3 regions of the Eubacterium sp. 1001713B170207_170306_E7 genome follow, and region 3 is predicted to be linked to each of the others. Evidence: predicted binding sites of a transcription regulator. Region 3 holds the regulator's gene; each other region holds the start of a gene.
The links. Region 3 encodes HrcA, which represses chaperone genes, less so after heat shock. Its sites were predicted from a motif close to TGTTAGCACTCNNNNNNNNNGAGTGCTAACA; they were not measured.

Region 1 (4,241 bases), on a different contig from region 3:
ATCAAAAACAATGAAAAGGGCCTCTTTGTCCTGCTGCACACCTCCAACCCATCCTCACGGGATTTTCAGGAGCTGAAGCTGGAAGAAAACGGCCAGAAGCTTTATGAGGCCGTGGGCGACAAGATTACCCAATGGGGTAAGCCCTTTATCGGCGAGAGCGGCTATTCGGCAGTGGGCGCAGTGGTGGGCCTCACCTTCCCCGAAGAATTTGAAGCTTTGCAGAACCAGTGCCCGTCCACCTTTTTCCTGGTGCCGGGCTACGGCGCCCAGGGCGGCACCGGCAAGGATATTGCCAACATCTTTAAGAAATCCCGCTGTGCGGTCATCAATTCCTCCAGAGGCCTGATCACCGCCCATCAGAAGGCTGAAACACCCTGCGAAACCGAAGGCTTTGAAGCCCTGATCCGGGAAAAGACACTGGCCATGAAGGAGGATATTCTGCAATGGCTTTAATCTTAAACAACCAGTTTGTGGCTGAGGGCATCTACAAAATGGATGTGGCCTACGACGGCGAAGTGGGCGCAGGACAGTTCTTTATGCTGCGCGCCTGGGACAAGGATCCGCTGCTGTCGCGCCCGGTCTCAGTGCACAATTACGAAAACGGTGTGCTCACCTTCCTGTATCAGATAGTGGGCAAGGGCACACAGCTTTTATCAAAGCTGGAAAAGGACGGCACCGTGGAATTGCAGGGCCCATACGGCAAAGGCTTCCCGGATGTGGACGCCGACCTGGCCGTGGTGGGCGGCGGTATCGGCATCGCCCCTCTGTACTATGTGTGCCGGGATTTTAAGGAAAAACACCCGGACCGCAACCTGCGTGTTTACCTGGGCTACCGCGACACCGCCTACTGCGTAGAAGAATTTGACGCGGTGGCAGACGAGGTGATCGTGGACATTGGCGGCATCATTACCCACAGGGTGGAAGCCCGGCCCGGTGAGGTGTTCTTTACCTGCGGGCCTGAGATCATGATGAAAAGTCTGTGCGACATTGTTCCGGCCGAAAATCCGGTTTATGTGTCCCTGGAGGCCCATATGGCCTGCGGTATCGGCGCCTGTCTGGGCTGTACCTGCAAAACCAGCGAGGGCAACAAGAAGGTCTGTAAAGATGGCCCGGTATTTACCAGAGAGGTGGCAGCCTTATGAGCAAAGCGTTAGAAACGAAGTTTAACGACATTATCTTTAAGAACCCGGTGCTCACCGCTTCCGGTACCTTTGGCTTTGGACGTGAGTTTGAGGAATACTACGACCTGGCAGCGCTGGGCGGCCTGTGCACCAAGGGCCTGACCCTTGAGCCGCGGCCGGGCAACACAGGCATGCGCCTGTGGGAAACCCCTGCGGGCATGATCAACAGTATCGGCCTTGAAAACCCGGGAGTGGACGCCTTTATCGCCAATGAGTGGCCCCACCTCAAGGGGATTGACACCGTGACCGTGGTCAATGTGGGCGGCAAGGACGAAGCCTCCTACCTGGAAGCCATAGAACGGATCAATGCCATCAACGCCCAGCTGGTTGAGCTGAACATTTCCTGCCCTAACGTCAAGGCCGGCGGCATGGCCTACGGCATCAAAGCGGAAATGGCAGCGGACATCACCCGCAAGGTAGTGGCAGTGTCCAAGGCTCCGGTCATGGTTAAGCTGTCGCCCAATGTGGAGAGCATTGCCGACATCGCTCTGGCCTGCGAAGAAGCCGGCGCCTGCGGGATTTCGCTCATCAATACCATCCAGGCCATGGCCGTGGACTACAAAAAGAAAAAGATTGTGTTCGACAATACCTACGCCGGCCTGTCCGGCCCGGCGGTCAAGCCCATTGCCCTGCGCATGACCCATCAGGTCTGTAAGGCTGTGGACGTGCCGGTCATGGCCATGGGCGGCATCAGCACCTGGGAGGACGCCCTTGAGTTTATCATGGTCGGCGCGGCCTGTGTGCAGGTGGGAACCATGAACTTCATCGACCCCAAAGCGCCAGTCCGGGTGATCGAGGGGTTAGAGGCCTACTGTCAGGCCGAGGGCCTTACCAACATCGATCAGGTGCGCGGTATTTTATTATAAATTTTAAACACAGCGGACCTCCCGAAATCCCGAAAAGCTGCCAGCAATGGCTTTTCAGGATTTCGGGAGGTCTTTTTTAACGGAAAACAAAAGCCGCGCTCAGGGGAGTGAGCGCGGCTTTTTATCTTACGGGGGAGTAATAAAATGAATATCGGAACCATCCGATAAGGGGTAAGCTATGATTTATTCAATCGCAATGTATTTTTTCTGTTCAACCTGTTTGGTCTCATTTTTCGGAAATTCCAGATGGAGAATACCATCCTTATAGCCGGCTTTAATGTCCTCTTCTTTTACATTGTCGCCAACGTAGAAGCTTCTTGAGCACTGGCCGGTGTAGCGTTCCTGATGAACCAGATTGCCTTTTTCATCCTTTTCTTCCTTTGAGTCATTTCTGGAAGCGGTAATGGTCAGGTAGCCATTTTCAAGGTCGGCTTTGATGTTTTCCCTGCCAAAGCCCGGCAGATCCATGTCCAGGATGTACCTGCCATCCTTTTCCTGAATATCCGTTTTCATGAGAGCGGGGGACTCTGTCTTTTTAAAAAACGGGTCATTAAACATATCATCAAACAAATTAAAACCGAAACGATCTCTAGGCATCAACAACATAAGGCATTCCTCCTTTTTGATTTAGTTTTCATGATTTATGAAGTGATCAACCTGTATAACCATTGAGTTCGGTTCCTTTTTCAAGGGACTTCGCTTAATTCTGTTTACGCGTATATTATAGGACGGGTTGTTAGCACTGTCAAGTGGTGAGTGCTAAAATTTTAGAATTTTTTAAGCTTTTGCAAGGTCTGCTTTTATTCAGGCTCTGTGCTTAACAGGCGGACTGACGGCGACAGACGGGTCTCATCGGGCTGAAAGCCGTTTTTGAGCAGATAGGCCTCTGCTTCTTTAAATTCTCGGGATAACAGGCCGCTGAGCAGCCTGGCACACTGGTCAAAATCCTTTGCCCTGAGGGCGTCCACAGAAGCTTTGGTGAAGGCGGACATCTGCAGGTCGAGGCGGGCGGAGCGTTCGTAGCGGCTCACCGGGTAGCCCCAGAAGAGCAGGCCGTACAGCTTGCCGTAAATTTCCTTTATGCCCTGAAGAGGAGCGTGCTCAATGATGCGGGTCAGGATGGACCCCGGCGAGTGAACACTGTTGCCAGTGGACAGGTTCGTCTCCAGCTGGAGCAGAAGCGCCTCCAGCTGGCTGTCGCTGAGCAGCGGCAGAACGGTCCGGACAATCGCTCTGCAGGTATAGGTGATGATCTCATAAGACTGGATAAAGAGAGCCATGTTCCGGCGGATGGCAGATTGGCTGAAATCAGGCTTACCGCTGCGCTCGTTCAGGGAAAAAATACGGATGCCCTTGCCGTTGATGGTGCGCACCGCGCCGATCTGGCTCAGGAGGCTGACGGTCCGCCGTATGGTGCTGACCGACACCCCGTACTGCTTTGCCAGCTGGGTATAGGAGGGCAGGAAATCCGCGTTGCGGTATTGTCCTGAATAAATTTCGTGCAGGATATGCACCGCCAGCGTGTGGCAGATCTGGGGCCGGTCACGGTAGATCCGCCATGTGAAGGGTACGGTCTCCTGTTGGGCTGCGGTAGCTGTCTGCCGGCCCATGTACTGGGTCAGTTTTTTGGATACATCCTTCTGAAAAGTCAGATGCGCCTCAAGAATCCGGCGCGGGTTTTTCATCTGTCCGCAGCGGATAACCGTTTCTATCCGCTTACGCATCATATCTGTGCTGCAGGGGCCGGCGCTGTCTTTTTCGCTGAGATAGGGCAGGCCCAGGTACAGCGAGGTTTCCCAGAACAGGTTCATGATCAGGGGATTATCCATTTTTTGCAGAACGAAGCAGTAAATCCTGGTCAGGTCATCGGGGCCGGACCTTTCTGCCCAGCGGTAGACGCAGTCAAAATCCTTTTCGTCCATCCGGAGAAAGCCCTCGATGAGAAGCGGGATAAAAATCATCTCCGTGGACTGATACAAATCCGGAAAGGTCGTTTTCCGTTTTGAAAAATAATCGGCCGCGTAGGCCTTGAGCTCGGCGTCCGTTTTTTTAAAGGTCACGACAGTGCTGCGGCGCTGCTGTGTGGAAATGTAGCCCTCGGCCCGCATACGGCTGAAGGCTTCCTTCACGGTGAGGGAGGACACGCTGAACTCGCGGCACAGGCTGTCGATGGAGGGAAGTGTATCGCCATATT
Region 2 (4,241 bases), 230 kb from region 3:
TGCCTTAGAAATATATTTTTCGTATGCTTTCATCGATATTCTCCTCAATAATTTTGTATGGCGCCATTTACTTTATGTTTATATAAAGCAAGGAATATGCCAAAAATAATATGAAAATTTGGAGTATTTAGTCTGTTTTAAAGCGTTGCCAAGCGTAAAAAGAATAAAAAGCGTAAAGGTAATTGTCAGTGACAAAAAAATATACAGTTTATGTCTTCCGAGTAGGCTATGTTTTGAAGAAAAGTGTAAAATAATTTGTCTATTTTACGTAAAAAAGAAAATATTACTAAAATAAAGAAGCTGTATTAAAAATTTTGTTTTTATCTATGAGTCAGTTTGTCAAGATGCACCAGCATTGATTATTATGATGCCAGTGACCAGAAGCTTTCAATCGGTATTGAGCGAGAACTGCTTTTTCATATTTATGGCAGGCGTAATCTGAAAAGTGATCTGGTGGTCTGCAGGCGGCCTGATTAGATGTTTAGATTTTATCTAAAAAGGTATATAAGTTGCAGTGATCCACTAGAACTTGCGATGTAACGGAGGCAAAAATGAAAAAGATCTTAGTAGTTTTGACCAATACAGCAAAATATGGAGCAAAAAATGAGGCAACTGGCCTATGGCTGTCCGAAGCGACTGAGTTTGTGAAGGAGCTGGTACGTGCTGGTTATGGAATTGATTATGTCAGCCCGAGGGGAGGCTATGTGCCAATCGACCCTCGCAGTCTGAAAAACGCTTATGTCAATGCGGACGTGTTTGCTTTTTATAATTCAGAGGATTTCCAGAACAGGGCACTGGCACAATCCCTTGAGCCATCGGATATCAATGCTTCCGATTATACGGCGATCTACTATACAGGCGGCCATGGGGTGGTCTGGGATTTCCCGGATAATAAAGCTTTGCAGGCAATCAGCCGGGAGATTTACGAAGCAGGCGGTTATGTAACCTCTGTGTGCCATGGATTGGCAGGGCTTTTGAATATAAAAAATTCAGATGGCAACTATCTCATATCGGGTAAAACCATTACTGGCTTTACAGAAACGGAAGAAATTCTGAGCGGAAAAAACAGATTGGTGCCTTTTGGTACTGAGAAAGAGGCCAGGAAGCGCGGAGCAAAATTTGTGAAGAAACGCGCTTTTAGTTCTTTTGCGGTACAGGACGGTCACCTGATAACAGGGCAGAATCCCATGTCGGGACAGGCTGTGGCAAAATGCCTGCTGAAAAGCTTAGGCGAGGGCCAGACCCGGTTATGATGTTTATGGTGAGGATACAGAACGTCTTAGTAAAAATGCGCAGATGCTTGACAGGCATTTGTGCTTTTTTATTTGAGATATTCCTGACTTTGGATTGAAATAATCAGGAAGATAAAGGCAGCGCAGGATTATCTTGACAGATGGCTGCTTCAATGATATTCTTTGGTTAGTTTAAACTAACTTTTTAAATAAGGATAACCAGAAAGAATACTGATATGACTAATTTCAATTTGGAGGTAGCTTGTAATGGAACTACAGTTAGGTGATGTCGGGGTAACAGCGCTGATTCCGCTTTCAAACAGGGCGAGCGAAACATTGAGGAAGCATCCCCGCATCAGAGATGAAAAAGCAGTGGAAATCATCAGGATGCTTGATATTGACACAAAGGATTACGACAAGCTGTTTACCCATGAATGTGTAATCGCCAGAACGATTATGTTTGATAACGCAGTTGAAAAGCTGCTGAAAAAATATCCTGACGGCGTATGTGTAAATATGGGGTGCGGTCTGGACGACCGATTCCAGAGGGTAGATAACGGGCGGACGATCTGGTTTGACGTGGACCTTCCAGCTTCAATAAAGGTGAGGAAAAGCGTGTATGAGGAAACGAAGCGCCGCAGAATGATCGGCGCAAGCGTCATTGATACAGATTGGATAGAGGCGGTAAAAACAGCGGCGGGCACAAACCCTGTGATTGTTATTGCGGAGGGATTGTTTATGTATTTCAGCAGGGAACAGACTAAGACAATTATCAATAATCTGACCACATTTTTTGATAAGGGATTCCTCGTGGTGGAAATGATGAATCCGTCCATGATGGATGAGAAAAAGCACGAAACCGTCAAGCACACCGACGCTAAGTTTGGATGGGGCACAAAATCCGGAAGGGAATTTGAGGCGCTGGACGCTAAAATAAAGCTGATCAGTGAAAAGAGTTTTGCGGAACAGCTGAGGAAATCGACGCTGATCAGTAAAATTATCGGTATTCTAAGTGCAAAGCTCAACAACCGGCTGGCTGTTTTTAGGTGGCAGCAGGAATAATGCAGTCTGGAAGTGCCTGAAAGAAGATTATTTGCAAAAAAATATTAAACAATCCTGAAATCCTGAAAAAAGTCATTAAATTTATTAAAAAGGTCTTGCAAATTTTGAGAGAATGGTTTAATATAATGTTAGCACTCAGAGGTAATGAGTGCTAACAAGAAGAAAATAATAAAAATCATAAATCATTAAAAATGGAGGAATCAAAAATGAGTTTAAAACCATTGGGAGACAAGGTTGTAATCAAAGTTAAAGAAGAAGAAGTAACGACTTCTAGCGGTATTGTGTTACCAGGTTCTGCACAGGAAAAACCACAGCAGGGAACCGTTGTCGCTGTAGGCTCCGGCGAAATCGTAGATGGCAAAAAAGTGCCGTTGGATGTCAAGGAAGGCGACGAAGTTATTTATTCTAAATACGCTGGCTCTGAAGTAAAGGTCGGTGAAGAAGAATTCTTGATTTTGAAACAGTCTGACATCTTAGCAATTGTTGAATAATTCAGAAAACCACATTTAATAGATTATAAATTTCAGGAGGAAGATTAAAATGGCAAAAGACATTAAATTCAGTGCAGACGCCAGAGAATCACTGATCGCTGGTGTAGATAAATTAGCAGACGCTGTAAAGGTAACCTTAGGACCAAAAGGAAGAAACGTTATCCTGGCAAAGAGCTACGGTGCTCCAACCATTACAAACGATGGTGTTACCATTGCTAAAGAAATTGAACTGGAAGACGCTTTTGAAAACATGGGCGCTCAGCTGGTTAAAGAAGTTGCTACCAAAACAAACGATGTAGCTGGTGATGGTACTACTACCGCTACCTTATTAGCTCAGGCTATTGTAAGAGAAGGTAACAGAAACGTTGTAGCCGGTGCAAACCCGATGGTTCTGAAAAAAGGGATTGAAAAGGCTGTAGAAGTTGTTGTTGACGAACTGAAAGCCAACAGCAAACCTGTAGAAACCAGAGAAGCGAAAGCTCAGGTAGCTTCCATCTCTGCCGCTGACACCGAAATCGGTGATTTAATCGCAGAAGCCATGACAAAAGTCGGCGACGATGGTGTTATCACTGTTGAAGAAGGCAAGGGCATGGGAACCGAACTGGAATTTACCGAAGGTATGCAGTTCGACAGAGGATACTTATCAGGTTACATGGTAACTGATACTGAAAAAATGGTTGCAGAATTAGACAACCCATATATCTTAATCACAGACAAGAAAATTACAAATATCCAGGAATTACTCCCAGTACTGGAACAGATTGTACAGCAGGGCGCTAAGCTTTTAATCATTGCTGAAGATGTTGAAGGCGAAGCTTTAACAACCTTAGTACTGAACAAATTAAGAGGAACCTTCAACTGTGTCGCTGTTAAAGCGCCTGGCTTCGGTGACAGAAGAAAAGCCATGTTACAGGATATCGCTGCTTTAACAGGCGGTCAGGTGATTTCTGAAGAAGTTGGTCTGGAACTGAAAAATGCCGACATGTCCATGTTAGGACGTGCCCGTCAGGTTAAGGTTGACAAGGACAACACCATTGTTGTTGACGGCCAGGGCGACCGCGCGGTTGTTGAAGAAAGAGTTGCTCAGATCAAGGCTCAGATCCCTGAAACCTCATCGGATTACGACAAAGAAAAATTACAGGAACGTCTGGCTAAACTGGCAGGCGGCGTAGCTGTTATCCAGGTTGGTGCTGCTACTGAAGTAGAACTGAAAGAACGTAAATACCGCATCGAAGACGCGTTGAACGCGACAAGAGCCGGTGTTGAAGAAGGTATGGTACCTGGTGGTGGATCTGCATTCATCGAAACCTTAGACAAGGTAGACGCTTTAATCGATACTCTGGAAGGCGACGAAAAAATCGGTGCAGCTATCATCCGCCGTGCCATTGAAGAACCTGTTCGTCAGATTGCTGAAAATGCCGGCCTTGAAGGCTCTGTCATTGTCAACGAACTGCGC
Region 3 (4,241 bases):
ACAGGATGGGGTACTGATCCGGGTCAGTCATGACCTTAAGGATCTCGGCGTACAGCGGGGCGGCGTTTTCGACCTGGTAGCGGTAGATTTTGCGCATGAACTGGTCAATGCCGTCCGGCGCCCGGAAGTCGATCTCGTTGTGGCTGAAGGGGATATTTTTGAGGACTGGAATGTTTTTGTAGTCCGCGGTGGAGGGCAGCTTGTCCGGCAGGGCCTTGGCCTTGGGGGCGTCCCTGAAGTCATAGACATGCTTGAGGCCAAGCTCTTCAAAGTACTCTACATCCTTATCGGAAAGGTGGCCCAGCTCTTCGCTGCGGATCACCTTGCGCCATTTGGTCTTGCGTCCGTCCAGGCCGGTATAGCCGCCGATATCGCGGATATTGATGGAATTTTCCAGCTGGATCAGCCGCTTGCCCAGGTTGGACTCGTCGCAGAAGATCAGGTGGTCTTCGTCTTTAAAGTCGGTTTCCCAGGGCTTTTTCTGTGGGAGCGGGAGGCTCTCGTGCTGGGTGGCATCTTCGGCCTGAAGCTTTTTCTGGCGTTTTTTATGAATCAGATATGGGACTGCGGCAGCCGCGGCAATGAGCGCCCCAATGCCTACAAATTTTTTCATATGTTCACTCCTTTGACTCTTTATACTTTATTATATAGAATATATTGTAACATAAAGACTTAAATTTGTCCCGGTGACAATTTGTTTTTTCGCCATATTTTATAAAAAGGAGCGTTTTAATGGAAAATGTCGGAATTTATGTGCACGTTCCCTTCTGCGTGCAGAAATGCCAGTACTGTGATTTTGCCTCCTGGGCCGGCTGCGGTCCGGAGGCGGTGGCCCGGTATTTCGATGCGGTCTGCCTAGAGATAAGGGCCTTTGGGGCCCGGCAGGGCAGGCTGTCTGCGGACACGGTTTATTTTGGCGGAGGCACGCCCTCCAGTGTGGCGCCCCGGTATATCGGGCAGGTCATGGAGGCTGTCGGGCAGTGCTTTGTCCTGTCCGGGGAGGCGGTGGAGGCTACCATTGAGGTTAACCCCGGAACGTTAACGAGTGAAAAATGCCGGGCTTACCGTGATATGGGCATCAACCGCGTGAGCATGGGGCTTCAGACCACGAGCGACCAGGGGCTTAAGGCCCTGGGGCGTATCCATACCTACGCCGATTTTGAGGAATCCCTTGCGCTGCTGGACCGCGCGGGCTTTGAGAATATCTCGGCCGATCTGATGTTTGGCCTGCCAGGCCAGACGCTGGCGGATGTACAAGCGGATATCGCGTGCCTGACGGCCCTTGCGCCCATCAGGCATATTTCCTGCTACAGCCTGAAAATCGAGGAGGGGACTGCCTTTGACGCCCTGTACCGCCAGGGAAGGCTGGCGCTGCCGGACGAGGCGCTGGAGCGGCAGATGCAGCACGCCATCATCGACGGCCTGGCCGCCAGGGGCTTTGAGCAGTACGAAATATCGAATTTCGCGCGAAAGGGCTGGGAAAGCCGTCATAACAGCCGGTACTGGGTGATGAAGCCCTATGTGGGCTTTGGGCTGGGCGCGGCTTCCTATTATCGGGGAGAGCGCCGCACCAACGTGATGGATATGCAGGACTACTGCGCCTTGGCCGAGCAGGGCAAGCCCCCGGTGCTCGAGGCCCACACCCTGGACCTACAGGAGAAAAAAGGCGATTTTATGTTTCTGGGCCTGCGGCGCATGTATGGCGTGGACGACGCGGATTATCAAAAGCTGTTTGGCAGCAGCTTTTTTGAGGATTTTGAGGAAATCGGAGGCCTTGTCGAGGCGGGGCTCCTCACGCGTGAGGGCCCGGTGATCCGCCTTACCCGAAGGGGACAGGACCTGGCAAACCAGGTGTTTATGGCCTTTGTGTAAGTGCGTTGAGTGCAGCGGAGGACCGCCAAGGTTTCCTTGCTTAAATAATGTTTAAATCTTAAAAACTTGACATTTATCTTATAGAAATCTATTGACAAAGTACAGGCCTGGTGGTATATTATAGTCAAGATATTAGCACTCACAAGTAACGAGTGCTAATAAAGAGGTGAACAAAATGGACTTGAAAGAGAGAAAGAAGAAGATATTGGAGGTAATCATTAAGGATTACATCAATACCGCCGAACCGGTAGGGTCCCGGACCTTGTCAAAGCGTTATAACCTTGGCATCAGCCCTGCGACCATCCGGAACGAAATGGCTGATCTCGAAGACCTGGGCTTTTTAATGCAGCCGCACACCTCATCAGGAAGAATTCCGACTCAGCTGGCTTATCGCTATTATGTCGATGAGATCATGCAAATCCAAAAATTAGCTAAGGTTGTGAGAAATGACATCCATAATGGGTATCTAAAAATAACAAGGGAGCTGGATAACACCATGAACCATACGGCAAAGGTGCTCTCCCAGCTGACCAATTATACCTCTGTCGTGCTGTCGCCGCGGGTTTCCTGCTTTAACTGCAAGCATGTACAGATTGTTCCTTTAATAAAGGAACGGGTTTTACTCATTGTGGTCACCTACGAAGGCATGGCAAAAAATATTGAAATGACCCTTTCGCAGGAAATTGACACGGCTTTAGCCCTGAAGCTGAGCAATGTCTTAAACAGTTTCCTTAAAAATATTTCCTTTCAGGAAATTAATATGGAGCTGGTGGACCAGATTCAGGAATTGTCTCCGGATGAAAGCAATTTACTCCGGGAAATTCTTCCGGTATTAAGGGATACTTTGATGGAGGAGGCCTCAGACATTCATTCCATGGGTCTGACCAATCTCTTTAATTATCCTGAATTCAGTGATGTGGAAAAAATCCGTCACCTGGTTAATGTGATCGAGGAGAAACCGCTGCTGGCGGGCATACTCTCCAGTGACGACACCAGTCAGGTGATCAATATCAGTATCGGGGATGAAAATGATAATGAGAATCTGAAGGAATTCAGTATTATTACGACAACCTACGAGCTGGAAGGAAAGACCGTAGGCGCTTTTGGGGTCATAGGGCCGACGAGAATGAATTATGACAATGTCTCCTCGGTTCTTGATTATATAAGAAATGAACTGAACACAAACTTAACAAAATTATTAATGAAATAGGTGGTTAAATGGCTAAGGAAGAAAAGATGGAACAAAACGTAGACGAAACCATTGAGGAAGAAGCTACGGAGGAACAGGCAGCGGAGGAACAAACCGCAGAAGAAGAGGTTGAAAAATCGGTAAACGAGGCGGCCAAGGCAGAGGAAGCGGCCATGGAACGGCTCATGCGCCTTCAGGCGGATTTTGAGAATTATAAAAAAAGAACCCAGAAGGAAAAGACCGACATTTACCAGTTTGCACTCGAAGGCTTTGTCACAAAGCTTTTGCCGGTGCTTGACAACCTGGACCGCGCCGAGGCAGCGGCCGACGACGAAAGCACGGACAAATACCGCGAGGGCGTCCAGATGGTTTTCAAGCAGCTGATCAGTGTTCTGAACGAGGAGGGCCTGCAGGAAATTGACTGCGTGGGCACAGCCTTTGATCCGAACTTCCACCACGGCGTAGCCGTTGGCGAGGATCCTGAAAAAGAGGACCAGATTGTTCTGGAGGTTTTCCAGAAGGGCTATACTTTTAAGGATAAGGTCATAAGACCAGCGATGGTTAAGGTTAACCAGAAGTAAAAAAACGTCCGGCGTCGGCGTTTTGGAATCGACGCAAAGTCCGGTCATCCGGCCGGCATTTAAATCTAGAAAACAAACTTTCGAATCATTAGGAGGACATATATTATGGGTAAAGAAAAAATTATTGGTATTGACTTAGGTACTACAAACTCTTGTGTAGCTGTTTTAGAAGGTGGCGAACCGGTTGTTATCCCAAATGCAGAAGGGAACCGTACAACCCCGTCCGTCGTCGCGTTTACAAAAGACGGTGAAAGACTGGTCGGCCAGGTGGCTAAACGCCAGGCTGTTACCAATCCGGACCGCACAGTCGCTTCCATCAAGAGACACATGGGCACCGACTATAAGGTAAACATTGACGATAAGAGCTACACACCACAGGAAATCTCTGCGATGATCCTGCAGAAATTAAAATCAGACGCAGAAGCCTACCTTGGCGAAACTGTAACCAAGGCAGTTATCACGGTACCGGCTTATTTCAGCGACGCTCAGAGACAGGCAACCAAGGACGCCGGTAAGATTGCCGGTTTAGACGTACTGCGTATCATCAACGAACCAACCGCAGCTTCACTGGCCTATGGCCTGGACAAGGCAGACAACCA

Region 1: the regulator HrcA is predicted to act here: its motif matches at 2,782-2,812, upstream of I2B62_RS14730 (Hsp20/alpha crystallin family protein).
Region 2: the regulator HrcA is predicted to act here: its motif matches at 2,421-2,451, upstream of groES (co-chaperone GroES).

What each region holds. Positions count from the first base shown of each region.
Region 1 is NZ_JADMVE010000006.1:29,230-33,470, forward strand. It holds gene pyrF (orotidine-5'-phosphate decarboxylase) at 1-453, shown strand, start outside; gene I2B62_RS14720 (dihydroorotate dehydrogenase electron transfer subunit) at 444-1,142, shown strand; gene I2B62_RS14725 (dihydroorotate dehydrogenase) at 1,139-2,047, shown strand; gene I2B62_RS14730 (Hsp20/alpha crystallin family protein) at 2,231-2,653, opposite strand; gene I2B62_RS14735 (GntR family transcriptional regulator) at 2,848-4,241, opposite strand, start outside.
Region 2 is NZ_JADMVE010000004.1:427,723-431,963, reverse strand. It holds gene I2B62_RS12590 (trimethylamine methyltransferase family protein) at 1-33, opposite strand, end outside; gene I2B62_RS12585 (type 1 glutamine amidotransferase domain-containing protein) at 552-1,253, shown strand; gene I2B62_RS12580 (class I SAM-dependent methyltransferase) at 1,500-2,294, shown strand; gene groES (co-chaperone GroES) at 2,501-2,785, shown strand; gene groL (chaperonin GroEL) at 2,835-4,241, shown strand, end outside.
Region 3 is NZ_JADMVE010000004.1:193,397-197,637, reverse strand. It holds gene I2B62_RS11500 (tyrosine-protein phosphatase) at 1-613, opposite strand, end outside; gene hemW (radical SAM family heme chaperone HemW) at 733-1,872, shown strand; gene hrcA (heat-inducible transcriptional repressor HrcA) at 2,048-3,082, shown strand; gene grpE (nucleotide exchange factor GrpE) at 3,091-3,642, shown strand; gene dnaK (molecular chaperone DnaK) at 3,748-4,241, shown strand, end outside.